Regions from separate parts of the Arthrobacter sp. KNU-44 genome, predicted to be linked through region 1. Evidence: riboswitches for the same ligand, from Rfam matches in the RefSeq annotation. Region 1 holds a riboswitch; each other region holds the start of a gene.

Evidence for each region. Region 1 has a riboswitch for thiamine pyrophosphate ahead of thiD (bifunctional hydroxymethylpyrimidine kinase/phosphomethylpyrimidine kinase). Riboswitches for the same ligand answer to the same signal wherever they lie in the genome.
Region 2: linked by a shared signal. The riboswitch ahead of ACSVHC_RS12925 (ECF transporter S component) and the one ahead of thiD (bifunctional hydroxymethylpyrimidine kinase/phosphomethylpyrimidine kinase) in region 1 are both predicted to bind thiamine pyrophosphate.
Region 3: linked by a shared signal. The riboswitch ahead of thiO (glycine oxidase ThiO) and the one ahead of thiD (bifunctional hydroxymethylpyrimidine kinase/phosphomethylpyrimidine kinase) in region 1 are both predicted to bind thiamine pyrophosphate.

The regions. Positions count from the first base shown of each region.
Region 1 is NZ_JBPXNG010000002.1:3,965,401-3,971,693, reverse strand. Features, by position in the region: gene obgE (GTPase ObgE) at 1-632, opposite strand, end outside; gene rpmA (50S ribosomal protein L27) at 777-1,040, opposite strand; gene rplU (50S ribosomal protein L21) at 1,101-1,409, opposite strand; gene thiD (bifunctional hydroxymethylpyrimidine kinase/phosphomethylpyrimidine kinase) at 1,831-3,351, opposite strand; TPP riboswitch at 3,343-3,439, opposite strand; gene ACSVHC_RS19630 (Rne/Rng family ribonuclease) at 3,586-6,293, opposite strand, start outside.
Region 2 is NZ_JBPXNG010000002.1:2,547,692-2,553,984, reverse strand. Features, by position in the region: gene ACSVHC_RS12935 (energy-coupling factor transporter transmembrane component T family protein) at 1-652, opposite strand, end outside; gene ACSVHC_RS12930 (ABC transporter ATP-binding protein) at 649-2,253, opposite strand; gene ACSVHC_RS12925 (ECF transporter S component) at 2,253-2,882, opposite strand; TPP riboswitch at 2,957-3,093, opposite strand; gene ACSVHC_RS12920 (NUDIX hydrolase) at 3,296-4,042, shown strand; gene ACSVHC_RS12915 (DUF4235 domain-containing protein) at 4,094-4,354, shown strand; gene mnhG (monovalent cation/H(+) antiporter subunit G) at 4,351-4,821, opposite strand; gene ACSVHC_RS12905 (monovalent cation/H+ antiporter complex subunit F) at 4,811-5,089, opposite strand; gene ACSVHC_RS12900 (Na+/H+ antiporter subunit E) at 5,086-5,652, opposite strand; gene ACSVHC_RS12895 (Na+/H+ antiporter subunit D) at 5,649-6,293, opposite strand, start outside.
Region 3 is NZ_JBPXNG010000002.1:3,511,823-3,518,115, forward strand. Features, by position in the region: gene ACSVHC_RS17510 (DEAD/DEAH box helicase) at 1-138, opposite strand, end outside; gene ACSVHC_RS17515 (RNB domain-containing ribonuclease) at 427-1,941, opposite strand; gene thiE (thiamine phosphate synthase) at 1,979-2,668, opposite strand; TPP riboswitch at 2,695-2,814, shown strand; gene thiO (glycine oxidase ThiO) at 2,806-4,110, shown strand; gene thiS (sulfur carrier protein ThiS) at 4,107-4,343, shown strand; gene ACSVHC_RS17535 (thiazole synthase) at 4,347-5,153, shown strand; gene ACSVHC_RS17540 (4a-hydroxytetrahydrobiopterin dehydratase) at 5,214-5,546, shown strand; gene ACSVHC_RS17545 (hypothetical protein) at 5,578-5,880, opposite strand; gene ACSVHC_RS17550 (DUF3107 domain-containing protein) at 5,917-6,141, opposite strand; gene ACSVHC_RS17555 (TetR/AcrR family transcriptional regulator) at 6,191-6,293, opposite strand, start outside.

The DNA.
Region 1 (6,293 bases):
GCAATGGTGAACCGGACCTCACCGGCCTGGACCACGCCAAGGTTGGGGATCAGGGTAGTGAACGGGTAGTCGGCGATCTTGGGCCGCGCAGCTGACATCGCCGCGACAAGGCTGGACTTGCCCGCAGAGGGGAAGCCAACCAGCGCGATGTCCGCGATGGACTTCAATTCCAGGACGATGTCGCTGGAGTCGCCTTCAGTGCCGAGGAGGGCAAAACCGGGAGCCCTGCGCTTCTGCGAAGACAACGAAGAATTACCAAGGCCGCCCAGGCCACCTGCAGCGGCGATGAACTCGGTGCCTTCACCTACAAGGTCAGCAAGGACAACGCCGTCCTTGGTCTTGACCACAGTGCCGTCCGGGACGGGAAGCACGAGGGTTTCACCGTTCTTGCCGCCGCGCCAGTCACCCATGCCGGGGCCACCGTTGGTTGCGTGGCGGTGCGGTGCGTGGTGGTAATCAAGCAAAGTGGTGGTCTGGGCATCAACGCGCAAGATGACGTCGCCGCCGTTACCGCCGTTGCCGCCGTCGGGTCCGCCCAGGGGCTTGAACTTCTCGCGCTTAACAGAGACACAGCCGTGGCCGCCTGTTCCGCCGGATACGTGAAGTACTACCCGGTCTACGAAGGTCGCCACGTGTTTCTCCTCTAACTGGAAATTACTGCTTGAAGTGCGTGTTGCGGGCTGACGCGCCGCCGCCCGCACTAGTAAATTCTAGTGCGGTTAAAAAGACAGGTGGAGCGGGCCATACGGCCCGCTCCACCCGTTCAGAACGTGTTATTACTCTGCAGCTGCAGCAGCAACGATGTTCACTACGCGACGGCCGCGGCGAGTTCCGAACTCAACCGCACCTGCCTGCAGGGCGAACAGGGTGTCGTCGCCACCGCGGCCGACACCGGCGCCCGGGTGGAAGTGGGTGCCGCGCTGGCGGACGATGATCTCGCCTGCGGAAACGACCTGGCCACCGAAGCGCTTTACGCCGAGGTACTGGGCGTTGGAGTCACGACCGTTGCGAGTGGAGCTCGCGCCTTTTTTATGTGCCATTTGAAATGCCTGCCTTTAAATTCTGGGGAATCTGTTGAAAACCTGAACAGCAACCAGTGGTTACTTGATACCGGTGATCTTGATCTTGGTGAGTTCTTGACGGTGACCCTGGCGCTTCTTGTAGCCGGTCTTGTTCTTGAACTTCTGGATGACGATCTTCGGACCACGGAGGTCTTCGAGGATCTCAGCCGTAACCTTGACCTTGGCCAGATCCGCAGCAGCGGAGGTGACCTTGTCACCGTCCACCAGGAGCAGTGCGGGCAGCTCAAGGGTGCTGCCGGCTCCACCGGGGACGCGGTTCAGGGTTACGTAGTCTCCAACGGAAACCTTTTCTTGGCGGCCGCCTGCGCGGACAATCGCGTACACCACTTGGGCACTCACTTCTCTCGACGTTTATTACTAAATTTGCGTGCGGAACCCCGATCCGAAAACGGGCCTGGTTCACGCTGTGCCTCAACGCCGTGGACTCCGGTACGGAATCCATGAGTCATCCCTCGAATAGTTCCAAATGGAAGGTAAGTTCCAAATGAACGGTTTCTAGGGGCATAACCCAAGTGTTGGCGTAAGCACCGAAGATCTAGATTACGCTAGTTTCGCCTTCGGCTGCAAATGAGGCCAGGTCCGGAGGCTGCCACGTGATGGCTGCCACAGACTGGCTATGTCGCCATCCGGTACCGTGCCCGTCCACCTTACCCTGCCTGCGGGGAAAAGCTCGGATCCTGACGCCGACACGCAGCAGCGCCCGCCGGAACAGGCGCTTCATCCGGCGCTTCCGCGCCAGGAACCGGGATCAGCCGTGCAACCTTGGAGCATCGAAGAACGCCGTTTCATACCGGCAGGATTGGGTGAAAGCCTCCATCATTGCCGTGCGCTCCCCTGGCGACGCGGCCTGCGCAGCGGCATCCGTGATGTCGATCGCCTTGCGGGTGGCCTCGGCGAATGCTTCGTCGGCGTACGTGCGCAGCCAGTCCGCGTAAGGGTGCTCGTCCGACGCTCCCGCCTGAATATAGCCAAGGTGGAGCTGCTGTCCCACTTCGGCGTACAACCAGTAGCAGGGAAGCACGGCGGCCAGCAGGACTGCATAGCTGCCCGACGCCGACGCGGCCAGCAAGTGGTCCACGTAGGCCTTGGTGACTGGACCCAGTTCTCCGCTTACCTGGCGTCCGCTGAGCCAATTCCGGTGCAGCTCGGACTCGACTTCAAGGCACATCTGCGAACCGCGGGCCCAGAACAGCTGTTCGGTTTCGCTGGGCGCGAGGGCGCTTGCCCGCGCCAGGACCCGGGAATAGCCGTTGAGGTAGATCGCATCCTGCGAGAGGTAATAGCTGAACTGCGCTTCGCTGAGGCCGCCGGTTTGCAAATGCCGGATGAAGTCCAGGCCATAAATGGCCGCGAGTTCCGTTTGGGCGGCGTCCCACATCCGGACGGCAAAGTCCCCCGGATGAAGGTCCTGCTGGAGCGCGTGGAAATGATGGATCGGCCCATTGCCCTTCCCCACTTCCAGCACCTCGGACTGGGTCAGCGCCCCCTGAAGCCAGGGCTTGACTACGCGCAAGGCAGACTCCCAATCGCCGAGCCGTGCCTTGGCCGTCGCCATGGCCGACGACAGGGAACATCCCGTGCCATGGCTGTTGCGGGTCTCCACGCGTTGACCGGCGAATTCCACCACGTCCTGGCTCAGGACTCCTTCGGTGTTGACCAGGGCGTCGGGGCAGCCCTCTCCCTGCAGATGGCCGCCCTTCACCAGGACGGTGTTTCCGCAGGCTGCAGCCAGGCGTTTGCCTTGCTCCAACGCTGATGCCCAGTCAATGGCAACAGGCTCGCCAAGCAGCATGGCCAATTCAGGAAGGTTGGGGGTCACCAGGTCAGCGAGGGGCAGAAGTTCCCGCAGCGCGGTTTCAGCGGACTCCGCCAGGAGCCGGTCGCCACTGGTCGCGATCATCACCGGATCCAGCACGACGACGGCGGGGCGCGCCTCGCCGAGCCAGCGACGGACTTCGTGGATGACGGCCGCGTCCCCGAGCATGCCGATTTTGACCGCATCGACGGTGATGTCGTCGCTAATCGCATCCAATTGCTGGCGCAGGAATTCCACGGGAGGCACATGGACGGCCGTGACGCCCTGCGTATTTTGTACCGTGAGCGCCGTGATCACGGCCATGCCATAGCCTCCGTTGGCCGCAATGCTCTTGAGGTCTGCCTGGATCCCGGCACCACCCGAAGGATCCGAGCCGGCAATGCTGAGGACCCTCGGGATAGCTCGCTGGATGGCCTTGAGCGGGTAGACGGCTGATTGCGCTGAAACAGTCATGCAAGACATCCCTTCGCCGGTGCTAACCGGACAGGTTCAACGGGTCTGGTCTCAGCCGGCTTGGTGCGCGGCACCCCGTGTCAGTCCCCTAGCTTAACCCGGATCACGCCTCGCCCGCTGAAATCGCCCTTTGCAACCGGATTCTCGGAGTCCGGTGAATTGGCCGGCAACGCCGAAGCCCCGGTGGTTTCCACAGGAGCGGAAACGGCCGGGGCTTCGGGCAGGAAACTGCGGTTAGAGTTCGGACTTGGGCACGCCGACCCCGAGGATGATCGGTTCCGCTGCCGCCGTCGACTTGGCTGGAGCAGCGTCCGTCGCCTTGGCCTCGTGCGCTGCCCCACCGGAGGCGGCCGCGGCAACCTCGTGGTGCTCAACGTTGGTGGCGTTGGCGGCACCCTGGGCCCGGCTGGCGCTGCGGTTGCGACGGCCTCGGCGTCCGCGCGAACCCGCTTCCGGGGATTCTCCGCTTGCAACGGCCGCGGGGGTCCCCGCGGGCGCTTCCTCGGCCTCAGTTGCCGTCGTCGCAGTGTCGGGAGCTTCTCCGAGGCCCGCGAATGCCTGTGCCAAGAGGTCCAGGCTCATGGCAGGTGCACCACTCGCTGGCTCCTCTTCGTGGTGGACGAAGGGCAACGCAACTTCCTCGCCGCCGAATCGCAGCACAGGCTTCGAACGTTCCTCGCTACTCGAAGCAGCAGCAGGAGCCTGGGCCGGGGGTGCCTGGACCGGGGTTGCTTCTGCTACGTGCCCGTCGGCGAGCAATTCCGCCGTGTGGTGGAGCTCGTCGTCGTGCAGGTGGGCTGCGTGGGCTGCCGCCGCGATGGTGGCAAGGGCTGCGCGGGTGGCCGCCTGGCGGTTCGGATCGGTGGATTCCACGCTGTGGACCGGCACAGGTGGGGTGATCGGGAGTTCGGCAGTTCCCTGACCGGTGCCCCTGCCGCGGCGACGCTTGCGCTGCTCGGGGCGGACGGTCGGCTGTGACTCCGTGCGTGGGTGGTGGTGTTCAGCTGCCACCACGTTGGCCCGACGGTGCTCCACAGGCTCGTCGTGCGTGACGATTCCCCGACCGGCGCAGGTTTCGCACTGCTCGCCGAAGACTTCCAGCAGGCCCGTGCCCATGCGCTTGCGCGTCATCTGGACCAAGCCAAGGGACGTCACTTCGGCGACCTGGTGCTTGGTGCGGTCCCGGCCGAGGCACTCGACCAAGCGGCGCAATACGAGATCGCGGTTGGATTCCAGGACCATGTCGATGAAGTCGATGACGATGATTCCGCCGATGTCGCGCAAGCGCAGCTGACGGACCACTTCCTCGGCAGCCTCAAGGTTGTTCTTGGTGACGGTTTCCTCGAGGTTGCCACCGCTGCCGGTGAACTTCCCGGTGTTGACGTCAACAACCGTCATGGCCTCGGTGCGGTCGATGACGAGCGAACCACCGGAGGGCAGGAAGACCTTGCGCTCCAATGCCTTGTGGATCTGTTCGTCAACGCGCCATGCCGAGAAGATGTCCTGATCCGAGGTCCACTTTTCGAGGCGTCCCACCAGGTCCGGCGCCACGTAGGTGACGTAGGCTTCGATGGTGTCCCAGGCTTCGTCGCCGGAGACGATGAGCTTGGAGAAGTCCTCGTTGAAGACGTCGCGGACCACCTTGATGGTCAGGTCCGGTTCGCCGTACAGCAGTTCCGGCGCCAAGATCTTGGTGGACGTGGACTGGCTTTCGATGCCTTCCCACTGGGCCCGCAGGCGGTTGATGTCGTGCGTCAGCTCTTCCTCGGAAGCACCCTCCGCGGCGGTGCGAACAATGACGCCCGCGTTCTCCGGGAGGCGGTCCTTGAGGATCTTCTTCAGGCGGTTGCGCTCGACGTCGGGCAGCTTGCGGGAGATACCGGTCATTGACCCGCCCGGTACGTACACAAGGTAGCGGCCTGGGAGCGAAATCTGGCTCGTCAGGCGTGCGCCCTTGTGACCCACGGGGTCCTTGGTGACCTGGACCAACACGGAATCGCCTGATTTCAGGGCGTTTTCGATCCGGCGCGGCTTGCCTTCCAAGGTGACGGCATCCCAGTTGACTTCACCGGCGTACAGCACGGCATTGCGGCCGCGTCCAATGTCGACGAACGCGGCTTCCATCGACGGCAGCACGTTCTGGACCTTGCCCAGGTAGACGTTGCCGATCAGGGAATCCTGCTGTGTCTTGGACACGAAGTGCTCTGCGAGCACGCCGTCTTCCAGGACACCGATCTGGATCCTGTCGTCGCGCTGCCGAACGATCATCTGGCGGTCGACGGACTCACGGCGGGCCAGGAATTCGGCCTCGGTGATGACCTGGCGGCGGCGGCCGGTCTCGCGGGACTCGCGGCGGCGCTGCTTCTTGGCTTCAAGGCGAGTGGAGCCCTTGACGCTCGTGACGCGGTCGGAGCTGCTGGTGGACTCAACGTGTGCGCGGGGGGCACGGACACGCGTGACAGTGTTGGGGGGATCGTCGTCTCCGCCACCCGTCAGCTCCAGGTCCTGATCGCCACGACGACGGCGCCGACGCCGGCGGGAGGTTACGCCCTCTTCGAGGATTTCCTCGGTGCCGGCTTCTGTCTCGTCCTCGGATTCCGCGGACGTTTCTTCTCCCGTGGCTTCATCGCGCTCGTTGCCCCGGCGTCCACGACGCCCACGGCTGCGACGGCGACGGCGGCTGCCGGCTTCGTCCAGTTCGTTGTCCTCGGAAACTTCTTCGGCGTCAGCCTGCGGTTCCTCTTCGACGACGGCCGGCCGGGCAACGGCGCTCAAGTCCGGCGCCTGGAAGATCATGGACGTGACGGAGCCAGGTTCCATGAACAACGAAGCGATCGGGCTTGCGGCTTCCGCCTCGACGGACGGTTCCCCGGTGGTTTCCTCGAGCGCGATTTCCGCGACCACAGCGTTTTCTTCGCCCGGCGCAACCTCGGCAGGCGGTG
Region 2 (6,293 bases), 1.4 Mb from region 1:
AGCCTCTGGCCTCCATAGTCACAGCCAAGCGGGACGCGCGACGGATCGCCTGCACCAACAAACCGAAGCTTTGGCCGAGCATGGCCTTGAACCGTTGCGGCGGGCTCCCATGCGAGCCGACACCCCGCGCGCGCCGTGCCATGCCGATCGTCTGCCACTCCTCCGCCATGAGTCCCACGAGCCGCAGCGCGGCCAAAGTGCCCAAGACAAAACGGTGCGGCAGTTTCGCCTTCTGCGCCAGGGCATCGGCAAGGTCCGTCGGATCGGTGCAACTCATCAGGAGAATGGCCGGCAACGCTATGGCAAGGCCGCGCAGCATGAACCCGAGTCCCAGCTGAAGCGAGCCTTCGCTGATAGACCAGATCCCGACGTCGAGCAGTATCCTTCCGCTGTCCGCCGACAGGATCGCGGTGCTCCAGCCTCCAAGCGCGGCCGCGATAATCAAGGGCCAGCCGCGCTGCCACAGCAAGCGCACGGTGAGCCCCGCGAGGGGGAACAACGCCAGTTCGCCGATGAGCGCCGTCGAAGCTGACACCAGGTCGATGGACAGCGCCAACACCAGGGTGATCAGGAAGACCGACACGAACTTGGCCAGCGGATTCGCGCGCGTCAGGAGTGCATTGTTGCCTCGCAGGGTCAGGGTTTCCCTCATGCCGCACCCGCTTCCTGCCGGGCCCCGCCTTGGAACGCAGGCTCGAGCCGCATCTCGGTGCCGCCCAGGACGGAGCTGAACTCCCGGTCATGGGTCACGGAAACCACCGAGGTGCCGGCGTCGAGCAGTTCAGACAGGAACGACGCAAGCTCGGCCCAAGTGTTCGCGTCCTGGCCGAAGGTGGGTTCGTCCAGCACCAGGACGCGTGGGTGCGCGGCGAGCACTGTGGCCACGGACAGCCGGCGCTTTTCGCCACCGGAGAGCGTGTACGGGTTGGCGTCCACGAGATGCCCCAGGCGCAGCCGTTCCAGCAATTCGTCCACCCGTTCCTCTCCATGGCCAAGGTGTTTGGGGCCGAACATGAGCTCGTCGAGCACGCGGCCGGTCACGAACTGGTGCTCAGGCTCCTGGAACACGGTCCCTATGCGGGAGATCAGCTGCTGGGCCTTCCACTTGAAGGGGTCGTTACCAGCGCCGTCGCTGAGCCCGACGGCGGCAGTCACCGTGCCGGACACCGGCGCCAACAAGCCCGCGAGGGTCAACGCGAAGGTCGATTTTCCGGCGCCGTTGGGACCGGTGATGGTCAGTGCCTGCCCGGCGAGCACTTCGGCGTCGAGTCCGGACTGCACAGGAAGGGGCGGGATGGTTTTGAACCCGCGGCGCCGTGGCCGTTCGCGGGACACCGCGAGCTCCTGCGTGGCGAGCAGCAGCTCCCCAGCGTTCCGGGGGCCGGCCCCCGAGCCATAGCCTGTTCCTGAACGTGGCCGGGTGGCCGGCACGTACCCGGGCACCCACACGCCCGCAGCAATGAGCATGTCCCTTGCTTGAGCCAGAACCGTGTCCGGATCGCCGTCCAGAAGCACCGCAGGCGTCGACCCTCCCGCGGACGAGGAGCTGCCCGGCTGGAGCACCACGATCCGGTCCACGAGGTCTTTCCAAACCGAGACCCGGTGCTCCACCACCACCAACGTGGCGCCGGTCTTGTCCAGGCAGCGGGCGACGGCATCGCGGACCTCCAGTACGCCAGCGGGGTCCAGGTTGGCGGTCGGCTCGTCCAGGAGGATCAAGCCGGGCCGCATCGCCAGGATGCCGGCGAGCGCAAGGCGCTGCTTCTGCCCGCCCGAGAGGGCCGAGGTCGGGTGGTCGAGCGCAAAGTTGCCGCTCGCACTATTCCGCAGCCCGACGTCGTCGAGCGCTTCATGGACCCGCGTCCAGATCTCTTCCCGCGGCACGCAAAGGTTCTCGGCGCCGAACGCGACGTCGTCGCCCAACCGGGAAAGCACCACCTGGGTTTCGGGGTCCTGTTGCATGAGTCCGGCACGGCCCCGCTGGGCCTTCGGCGAAACGCCGTCCACCAGCAACGAGCCGGTCTCGTCGGCGTCGTCACCTTCCTCGCCCAATACGCCCGCCAAGGCGTGCAGGAGCGTCGACTTGCCCGCGCCCGAGGGGCCGAGCAGGAGCACACGCTCGCCTGGGCGGATGTCCAGGTCGAGGGCGTGGATGGCCTGCGTGGTGCGGCCAGCGTGCCGCCAGCCCCAGCCTTGCGCGGAAATGGCGGCGGGTCGCACAGTAGCAGGGGTGCCGGAATCAGGACTGGGCATCAGGAAAAGACGGGCTCCGAGGCGGCCTTGCGGGACGCGAACGCGCTCAGGACACCGGTCTTGGCCAGGCCGCGGGTCGCGATCCAGGACAGGGCTCCGGCAATGACGGCACCGGAGATCGTGCAGAACACGATGTACGCGAGCTTGTCGACGGGTTCGTAGGCGATGTTCCAGCCCCACGGCAGGAAGGAGTCGTTCAAACCACAGAACAGGCCCGCGCCGGCACCGGCCAGCAGGGACACCGGCAGGTTGAACTTCTTGTACATGAAGGCCAGGAAGATGAGTTCCGCGCCGAGACCCTGGAGCAGGCCCGAGATCAGGACCGTGGTGCCGTACTGCGAACCCATGATGAGCTCACTGGTGGCGGCCACCGTCTCGCAGAAAATTGCCGCACCGGGCTTGCGGACGATGAGCATGCCCAGCACTGCCGGAATCATCCAGCCACCGGCGATCAGGCCGCTCAGCGGCGGGTAGCCGGCAGACATAGGCGTAGCAACCAGAGCCATCTGGTCCCATGCCCAGAAGATCACGCCACCGGCGATCGAGATCAGTGCCGCCACGACGATGTCCACGACGCGCCAGTTGTAACCAGGCTTGGTGAGGCCCGGCCTTGCAGAAATACCAGTCATTTTGTCCTCCTGAGGAACAGGAGGGGAAAGTGTTTCCGGTTGCCTGCGAGCGGCTTCCGCCGCGCCGGTCCGGACACTATGAGAACTCGACTCCCTTGCGCCGGTACTAGCCGGATCAGGTTCGAGGGTCTGCGGCTGTCCGCACTCTCAGCGCCCGTCATCCGTACCGCATTGCTGCGAGCCCGACGGCGGCGCTCCCCTGTCGTTATCAATCCACCCTTTTGGGCGTGGTTCAGTTTACACCTTGGCGGGGTTGCGGGCGCTGTGCTGGCCTACGCGGAACGGTCACACGACGGATTCTGCTGGATCACTCGCCGGCCGGACGCGGGCAGGGCCCGGAATGGCGCGGGCGGGCGCAGAAGCTGGGAGAATGATCCAGCAGAATGTGACGCAACGCGGGCAAAGGAGCGGTCTTGGCAGGCATTGACGAAGCGAACAGCACCACGGTGGCCGAACCTAGGCTCGCCGCGAGCGTGATCCTGGTCCGCGAGGCCCCCGTTCACACGGTTCAGTCAGACCCGGAGGTTCCGGCGGATGCCGGGCGCGGCCTGGAGGTGTTCGTGCAGCACCGCGTGACCACGATGGATTTCGCCGCGGGCATGGTCGTCTTCCCCGGGGGACGAGTGGACCAGGCGGACAGCTCCGGCTGGGACTTCGAGGACGACGTCGTCGAGCGGCACACCGCCGCATGGCACCGGAGCAGCATCGCCGTCGAGCCCGCTTCGGCCCGGTTCAACGCCGGCCGGGTGCTGGCGGCCGCACAGCGCGAGGTGTTCGAAGAGGCCGGGCTGAAGCTCGACGCCGCCACCCTCCGCCCGTGGGCCAACTGGGTCACCCCCGCAGACCAGCCCAAGCGCTTCGACACATACTTCTACCTTGCCTGCCCGCTTTCCGGTGCCGAACCAAGGCACCAAACCACGGAAGCGTCATCGTCCTTGTGGATGCCGGTCCGCGGGATCCTGGATGCCGAAGCCGCCGGAACCCTTAAGCTCATGCCGCCCACGTTGGCGCTGCTGGATGAGCTCCTCGCTCTCGGCACGGTGGAAGCGATACTGGCCGAGGACCGTGACATCGTGCCCGTCCGTCCAAAGCCTGGAGCTTTGGAGGAGTTCTTCCGGCTGAGGCGCCAATCCCCAACCGTTGCTCCGGAACTGCCCTGAAGTGGGGTTAGGCTGGGGACGGTCCTGTTTCCTCCCGCAAGGAGTCCCGGAATGAACCTCCTCATCAAGCTGCTCGGCACTGGCGTCAGCATCGGCGCAGGCTTTGTCGGCACCAAGATCGTCAATGCGTTGTGGGAAAAGTCCACCGGCAAGAAGCCTCCCAAGGGTCACGACGACATGGAGGCAAGCCTGCGCTCGGCGCTGACCTTTGCGCTGATTTCGGCGACCGTCAGCGCAGTCATCCAGGTTTTCGCAAGCCGCAGTACACAGCGCGCCATCTCGCGTTTCTCGAAGACGCAGGACATCGTCTAGGCTGACGGCCCGCCGTCCCGGCCGTTCGCCGCTGGGCTCCCGCCGTTCCCGGTGTGGGGCATTGCCGGTCCCGTTTCCTGAGCTTTCTCCGCTGCCCGTTGACCGGCAGCCCGCAGCACCACGGCCTCAAGTTCGTCTATGCTCAGCAACTCGCGGTGGAGGTGCTTGGTCCGGTAGCCTGCGCGGCCCACCATGTGTGCGGATACGGGCACGGTCAGCAGCTGGAAGATCCAGGCCACCGCCAGGATCGGCCACACCCACCATTCGCGCATCTGCAGCCCGATGGCCGCCAAGACGAGGAACAGCCCCAACACTTGCGGCTTGGTGGCCGCGTGCATGCGGCTCATGAGGTCCGGGAACCGCAACAGGCCGATTGCCGCGCCCAATGACATCAGCGCACCAACAATCAGCAGCACTGCGGTGACCGCATCGATCACTGCGTCAACTCCGGTGGCATTAGGAGTCATTGACCTGTCCCCTTCGGTCGGCCACGAAGCGGGCCACCGTCACCGAGCCAACGAACCCGATCAGCGTCAGCGCGACGAGCAGCACGAGGTTGTTGAGGTGCCTGTTGACGGCCATGTCGATGGCCAGCGCGGCGCCCAGTATGGCGAGCAGGACGTCCGAGGCAAGCACCCGGTCCAGCAGGGACGGCCCGACGGCGATCCGGTAGATCGCGCCTGCCGCCGCGAGGCTGAGAATCACCGCCGTGACGATCAGCACGATGTCTTTCATGAGCCAACTCCCCTCGTCGCAGGCCAGCCTTCGGCCTGGAGTGCGTCCATTTCCGCTCGGGTACCCATGATCCGGATCAGCGAGGCCTCCGTGTCCTGGACTTCCTTGCGCAGCTTGGCGGTGTCCACATCGTTGCGGACATTGAGCCCGTGGATATAGAGCGTGGACGTTGAGCGATCCACCTCCACCACCAAGGAACCCGGAATCAGCGAAATCACGTGGCCTGTGGCGGTCATTATGAGGTCGGAATGGCTACGCAGGGGAACCGCGACCACGGCATTGGTTACCGAAGGCCCCCGGAATACCGCGAGGTACATGACTTGGAAGCTCGCGGCCACCACTTTGGCAAGGAACACCCCGGCGAAAGGAATGGCGCGCAGCACATTGAATCGCCCGCTGAGCTCCACAGGAGGCAAGTAGAAGACCCTGGCTACCACCACTGCGATCAGCGCACCGAACACCAAGTTGCCCGGGCTGAAGTCCCGCCAAAGCGCACCCCAGACGACCACTAGCCAGACCAGTAGGGGCAACTCGGTGCGGAACGAAATCCGCTTGCGGCTCACTTGCCACCTCCCGGCACCGGCGCAGCGATCTCCGGAACCTTCGCATTCCCGCCGAGCACGGAATGGATGTACGCAGTACGGTCCAGCATCTGTTCCGCGGAGTTTCCGGCCAATTGGAACAGTGGACCGGCGAAGACGGTCAGCGCCACGCCAAAGACCACCAGCGCGGCAGTTGGCCCCACCATGGTCCGCGGAAGCAGGCCGACTGCTGCCGTGTCCTTGAGGGCGGCGGCCGGGTATTCCGCGTCCTCGGGCTTCCGCCAGAATGCGCGGTTCCAGACCCGGGCAATTGCCAGCAAGGTCAAGAGGCTCGTGACCACGCCGCCCACCACCAAGGTAATGGCCAGGGGTGTCCCGAGGGCGATGCCTGCCTGGAGGAGCCCGAGCTTGCCCAGGAACCCGGAGAAGGGCGGGATTCCCGCGAGGTTCATCGCTGGAATGAAGAACAAGAGCGCGAGGAGCGGAGACAGCTTGGCGAGCCCACCGAGCCTGTCCATGGACGAGCTGCCCCCTCGGCGCTCGATCAAGCCGGTCACCAGGAACAGGCTCGTTTGGACCGTGATGTGGTGGGCCACATAGAAGACCGCGGCAGCAAGCCCCGCAACGGAAGCCATGGCCAGTCCGAACACCATGTAGCCGAT
Region 3 (6,293 bases), 450 kb from region 1:
GATGTCGGCGCGGACGTTGTAGTCGGCGAAGGTCTTTTCTGCGATCTCGTGGGGTGTTTCGTCCGAGGAAATGGTTTCCTCGGGTTCGATTGTTTCGGTTCCGTCGGTCAGAACTTCATGGGTGTGCAATTCACTCACAGTGGAGTTTTCCTTATTCATTTGGGCTGCGCTGCGTGCTCAACGGTTGTGGCAGGGCCGTTCCGGAGCACGGATGGGCGCAAGCAAATCCAGTGGAAGCCGATCGCGGGCTATCTAAATACTGGCACTGGGGACCAGTTGGTGTATCTCAAGATCGCGTAGGGGCGGGCTTGTTGATGTCAAAAAATTAACTGAATCAACGACCGGGCATCCATTACTACTCACTCAGTCTAACGTCTGGGCGCGATAATCCCCGGATCCCGGTCCCGGGCCTGCGAACGGAGTGCGCTACGGGATCAGTTCGAAGGTGATTTGGCGGGTTGCAATGTCCGCGTCCAGCAGTTTCACACGGACCTTAGTGCCCGACTCCATTTCGCCGTCGCAACGAGCGGTGACTGCCGGCTCGGCGATCTGGACGATGCCGTAGGGGCCGTGCGGGGCTCCGTTCCCATTGCCATTACCGTTGTTGCCATTGGCGCTGTTCCCGTTACCGTTTCCGTTGTTCTTGGCGGGCTTCGATCCGGAAATCACTACGGCGTCGAATTCCTGTCCGATGTGGTTCACCAGGAGCGCTGCCTCCACCGTGTCCAAGGCCAGGCGTTCCATTTTGGCGGCAAGCTGGTCGGAAGACGCCATGATCACCGGCAGGGTCGGCAAAGCATTCCGGGCCCATGCAGGGATCTCTGTTCCATTACTCAGAGCTTCGCAGATGACCAGCACAAAACGATCGACAAGCCGGCGCAACGGCGCGGTGGTGTGGGCATAGGGTGCCCCGATGGCTGACTGCATGACGCTGCCCGGTACCTCGCCGTCGAAGGGTGTGTAGCCGGCACCACGGAAAAGCAGCCCTGCTGAATGGAGGATGGCCAGTTGCCGGGGGTCCTTGGCATCGAGGGTCCGCAGGTACGCTCCATAGCTCGTCCCCTCGGTCCAGGGCTTGCCGAGCGCCCCCGTTTGCCGTTTGAAATGGAGCAGCGAGCGCTCATCGGGGGCCGGCATGGTGCGCAAAATCCCCACTTTGCCATCGAGCATCAGCTGGGCGGCGGCCATCCCGGTCATGAGCGAAATCTGGGCGTTCCAGTCCTCAACCGGCAGCGAGGGGGCTGCGACGATCCTGTACCCCCCGCCGTCGGGCAGTTGGACGATTTCCTGTTCAGGCATGTTCAGGCTTGCGCCGCCGCGGCGGCGTTCGAGTTCCACCCGCTTGAGCCCGACCTCCTTGAGCAGCTGCAGGATGGGATCAGCCCTTCCGGAATCGATCTCCGCCTGCACACCCTTGTAGCTGAGTTTGGCGCGGCTGCGTACGCTTGCCCGACGCACGGAGACGGTGCGGAACTCTGCCTCGGCATCGAGTTCGAAGTCCCACACGAACGCGCCGCACGTCTGGCCGGCCAACAGGCTTCCGGCATGCTCGCTGATGATCTCGGGGTGCAGCGGTATGCGGCCGTCCGGGGCATAGTACGTTTGCCCGCGGTGGCGGGTCTCGGCGTCGAGCGCTCCTCCCGGGGGTACAAAGGAGGGCACATCGGAGATGGCGTAGAAAACCCTGTAACCATCGCCGGACCTGTCTATAAAGAGGGCCTGGTCGAGATCCGTGGAAGAAGCCGGGTCGATCGTGATGAATGGAACATCCGTGAAGTCCTGCGCCGGCAGGGCGTGTCCGGAAACCGCGGCTTCAGCGTCGCGCAGCGCTTCAGCGGGATAACCTGCGGGCAGCTCGAGTTCAGTCCGCAGCGCCGCCAGCGCTTCCGCAAGCTGGTTCGACGTTTCGCTGACATTCGGGGCTATCCGCTGGTGTGACACGAAAGTCAGGGTAACTCCAAAATCTCGCGGCGTCTCGCTAGGCCGCCGCTGCGTCCAGGGCAGCCAGGAGCGCCTGGGCAGCTGCCGTCGGATCCTGCGCTTCGGTGATTGCCCGCACCACCACGATGCGGCTGGCGCCGGCCCTAACTACCTCTTCCACGTTGCCGAGATCGATCCCGCCGATCGCAAACCAGGGGAGCACGACGCCCCCGACGGTCTCTTCGTCTGCCTGCTTCACCGCGTTGGCAGCGTACTTCACCAGATCGAGCCCGACGGCGGAGCGTCCCGGCTTCGTGGGGGTGGCCCACACCGGCCCGACGCAGAAGTAGTCCAGGCCGCTGCGGCCAGGCGACGCGGCGATGGCGGCGTCAATCTGTTCCGGCGTGTGCGTGGAGAGGCCGATGATGGTGGGGTCGTGGAGCAATTTCCGGGCAGAGCGCAGCGGAATGTCCTTTTGGCCGATATGGAACACCGGCGCGCCGGAGAGGGATGCTACGTCCGCGCGGTCGTTGACTGCCCAGAGACGGCCGTGACGATGGGCCACGGATTGCAGGATCTCCAGGAGTTCGAGTTCTTCCGCCGCTTCAATCGTCTTGTCGCGCAGCTGGATGATGTCCACGCCGCCTTCGAATGCGGCATCGACAAACTGCTCAAAATCACCCTGTGGTTTGCGGGCGTCGGTGCAGAGGTACAGGCGGGCGGTGGTGTGGACATCGTGCTGGGTCATGGAAACAGAGTAGTTCCTCTAAACTGGGCAGGTACCGCGGGAGCCGCGGCGGCAGTCACAATCGCCGCGCGGCTGAGAGGGCTTCAGCGCCGACCGCTTGACCTGATCCGGCTAATACCGGCGTAGGGAAGGACTCCATGGACGAAGTGAACAGCCAGCACGAACCCCTGCGCGCGGATGTCGCGGTGATCGGGGGCGGTGTCATTGGCCTCGGCATCGCGTGGGAAGCCCGCAGATCCGGCCGTTCGGTTGCCCTCATCGATCCCGCACCAGCCAGCGGCGCTACGTTCGCGGCGGCGGGAATGCTGGCGCCGGTCAGCGAATTGCACTACCAGGAAGAGGACCTCCTGGAGCTAATGCTCGAATCGTCGGTATTGTGGCCGGACTTCGAACGCAATGTGACCGGCTCGAGCATCGGCCGCAGCACGGGTTACCGTACGACGCCGACCCTCGCCGTCGGCGCGGACGCTGCGGACCGCCGGGCGCTCGCCGATCTCCGGGATGTCCAGCTGGCCAATGGCCTGGTGGTGGAATCCGTGCGGTTGCGCGAGGCGCGGGAGCGTGAGCCGCTGCTGAGCCCGCAGATTTCCTGCGCCTTCGACATCCCGGGCGACCACCAAGTGGATCCACGCCGGCTTTCGGCCGCGATTCTGGGCGCGCTGGCAGACCACCAGCCCGGCGATTCCAGCTGGATTCCGGGGGCCGATGACGGTTTTGCGATCCACGACACTGCGGCGGGCCTCCTGTGGGAGGACGGGCGCGTCGTCGGGGCCGTGCTCGGCTCAGGAATCGAAGTGCTCGCCACGGAAACAGTGGTAGCCAACGGACTGGATGCCGCCCGCTTGAACGGCCTGCCGGAGGGATTGTCACTCCCGCTGCGTCCGGTCTATGGCGACATACTGCGGTTGCGCGTCCCGGAGCACCTGCAACCCCTGGTCACCGCCACGGTCCGGGGAATGGTGCGCGGAGTGCCCGTCTATATCGTGCCCCGCGACGACGGGACGGTGGTGATCGGCGCGACGCAACGTGAAGACGGCTTGTCGGCGTCCGGGGGATCGGCCAACCCGGTGTCAGCCGGTGGTGTGTACCAATTGCTCCGCGACGCCCAGGTACTTGTCCCGGCTGTGGCCGAACTGGAACTTCTGGAAGCAACTGCCCGAGTGCGCCCGGGCACTCCGGACAATGCACCGCTGCTGGGCCGCGTGGAAGGTCGCGAAAGAACCGTGCCCGGCCTCATCGTGGCCAGCGGCTTCTTCCGCCACGGCGTACTCCTCACTCCGGCAGCGGCGAAGATCTGCGTCGGGCTCATGGACGGCACCGCGGATCCCCGGTGGAACAAATTCCGCCCGGACCGCTTCTCCCACCAGCTTTCAGCGGCACGGGCCTCAACAGACGGCCCATCGGCCGGTACCTCAAATCCCCTTCCGAAGGACCACGCATGAACATCAAATTGAACGGCGCAGACCACACACTGAGCGACGACGCGTCTGTCACCACCCTCGTCAGCCACGTCACCGGACGTGTTGTGGACTCCAGCGGCCAGGCGGCTGACGGACGCAAGATCGGCGTCGCCGTCGCACGCAATTCCGAAGTGGTCCCGCGCAGCCAGTGGGCTGCCACCGCGCTCGCAGAGGGCGACGAACTCGAAATCGTTACCGCAGTACAGGGAGGCTGAACCATGACGACAGCAAGCACACACGAAGCAAGCACCCGAACCGACGCCCTGGTGATCGACGGTGTCGAGTTCGGCTCTCGCCTCATCATGGGCACCGGCGGAGCCCCGAGCCTGGACGGCCTGGGGGCGGCGTTGCTGGCCTCGGGCACCGAACTCACCACCGTTGCCATGCGGAGATACTCGCCGACCGAAACAGGTTCGCTCTTCCAGTTGCTCGTGGACCATGGCATCCGTGTCCTGCCCAACACGGCCGGCTGTTTTACCGCCAAGGATGCTGTCATGACAGCCGAGCTTGCACGGGAGGCGCTGGAAACGGATTGGGTGAAGCTCGAGGTCATCGCCGACGAACAGACGCTGCTGCCTGACGCAGTGGAGCTCGTGGACGCAACGGAGAAGCTGGTGGACCGCGGCTTCAAGGTCTTCGCCTACACCAACGACGACCCCGTGCTGGCGCTTCGATTGGAAAACCTCGGAGCCACAGCGGTGATGCCCTTGGGCGCGCCTATCGGCACCGGACTGGGCATCCTGAATCCCCACAACATCGAACTCATTGTGTCCCGGGCTTCTGTGCCGGTAGTACTCGACGCCGGCATCGGAACCGCGTCCGACGCCGCACTCGCCATGGAGCTCGGTTGCGACGCCGTGCTGCTGGCAACCGCGGTGACCCGTGCGCAGAACCCGGTGCAGATGGGCGAAGCCTTCAAACACGCTGTCATCGCCGGTAGGCTGGCGAAGCAGGCCGGCCGCATCCCGCGCCGGGAACACGCCCTGGCGTCCTCGGCGATGGAAGGCCGGGCCGAGTTCCTCTAGAGGCCTACGCTGGCCGCTCCGGGGATTCCTGCGAATTCCACGTCAGCGAAGGAGCCCCGGATGGCCGGCAAAGATGACATCCTCAGCAAGTCCGCGATCGACGACGCCCTGGCGGAACTGCCGGACTGGCGGTACCGCCTGGGCGGACTCGCCACCGTCTACAAATGCCCGACGTCGGCTGCCGCACTCGAGCTGATTGCCGCCGTCGGGCGCATCGCCGAACAGCAGAACCATCACCCGGACCTGGACTGGCGGTACAACCGGGTGTTCATCCGCTACACCTCCCATGACGCCGGGAGCGAGGTGACCCAACGCGACATCCGGGCGGCCACGAGCGCCAGCGAAGCAGCCGCGGAAGTGGGGGCAGTGGCCAAACCGGAAGCAACCCCTTGAGCCGGATCTGGAGCTAGAGTCGCAGCGCCAGCTAGAGTCGCAGCGCCGCGGTCAGCTGGGTGGTGTCGTGCCGGGTCCGATGACGGCCCAGGAAGTAGGAGGCCACCGCGGCCGCCACGGTTCCAAGAATGACCGGCAGGACCCACGGGATCCACGTCACGCCAGGCTGGTAGCCAAAGCCAAGTTGGATGAAAATCATCCAACTCAGCATGGCGACGGCAACGGAAACACCAGCGGGCAGGGTGATTCCGTACGTGCCACGGTGTTTGTCAGTTCCCCAGACGATGAAGCCTGAGGCGATGGTGGCTAGCGCCACGATGACAAGTGAGAGCATGCGGACTCCTGGCTCGCTGGTGTTCTTGCGTATCGCTTAGAGGGCGCCGAAGCCGACCCGGCGCACTTCCTCGGCGCCGATCTCCACGTATCCGAGGACATTGCCGGGAACGATGACCTGGCGGCCCTTTTCGTCGGTCAGGCGCAGGTCCGTGCCGTTGGCAATGGCCTCGCTTACGATCTTGGCAACAGCCTCGGCGTCGAGAGCGGACTCAAGCGCGATCTCACGGCCAACATTCTGAATGCCGATCTTTACTTCCACAGCGGGGCCTCCCAGCCAATCAAAAATTACTCAGTCCTCTATTTGTAGTCTAGGACTCTTTCGGGAAGCGACTGATTCCGCGCCAAGCTAAACGGTAGATCAGATCGCTGGCGACATCGAGGTCCAGATCGCCGTCGGTTTCGAGCCAATAC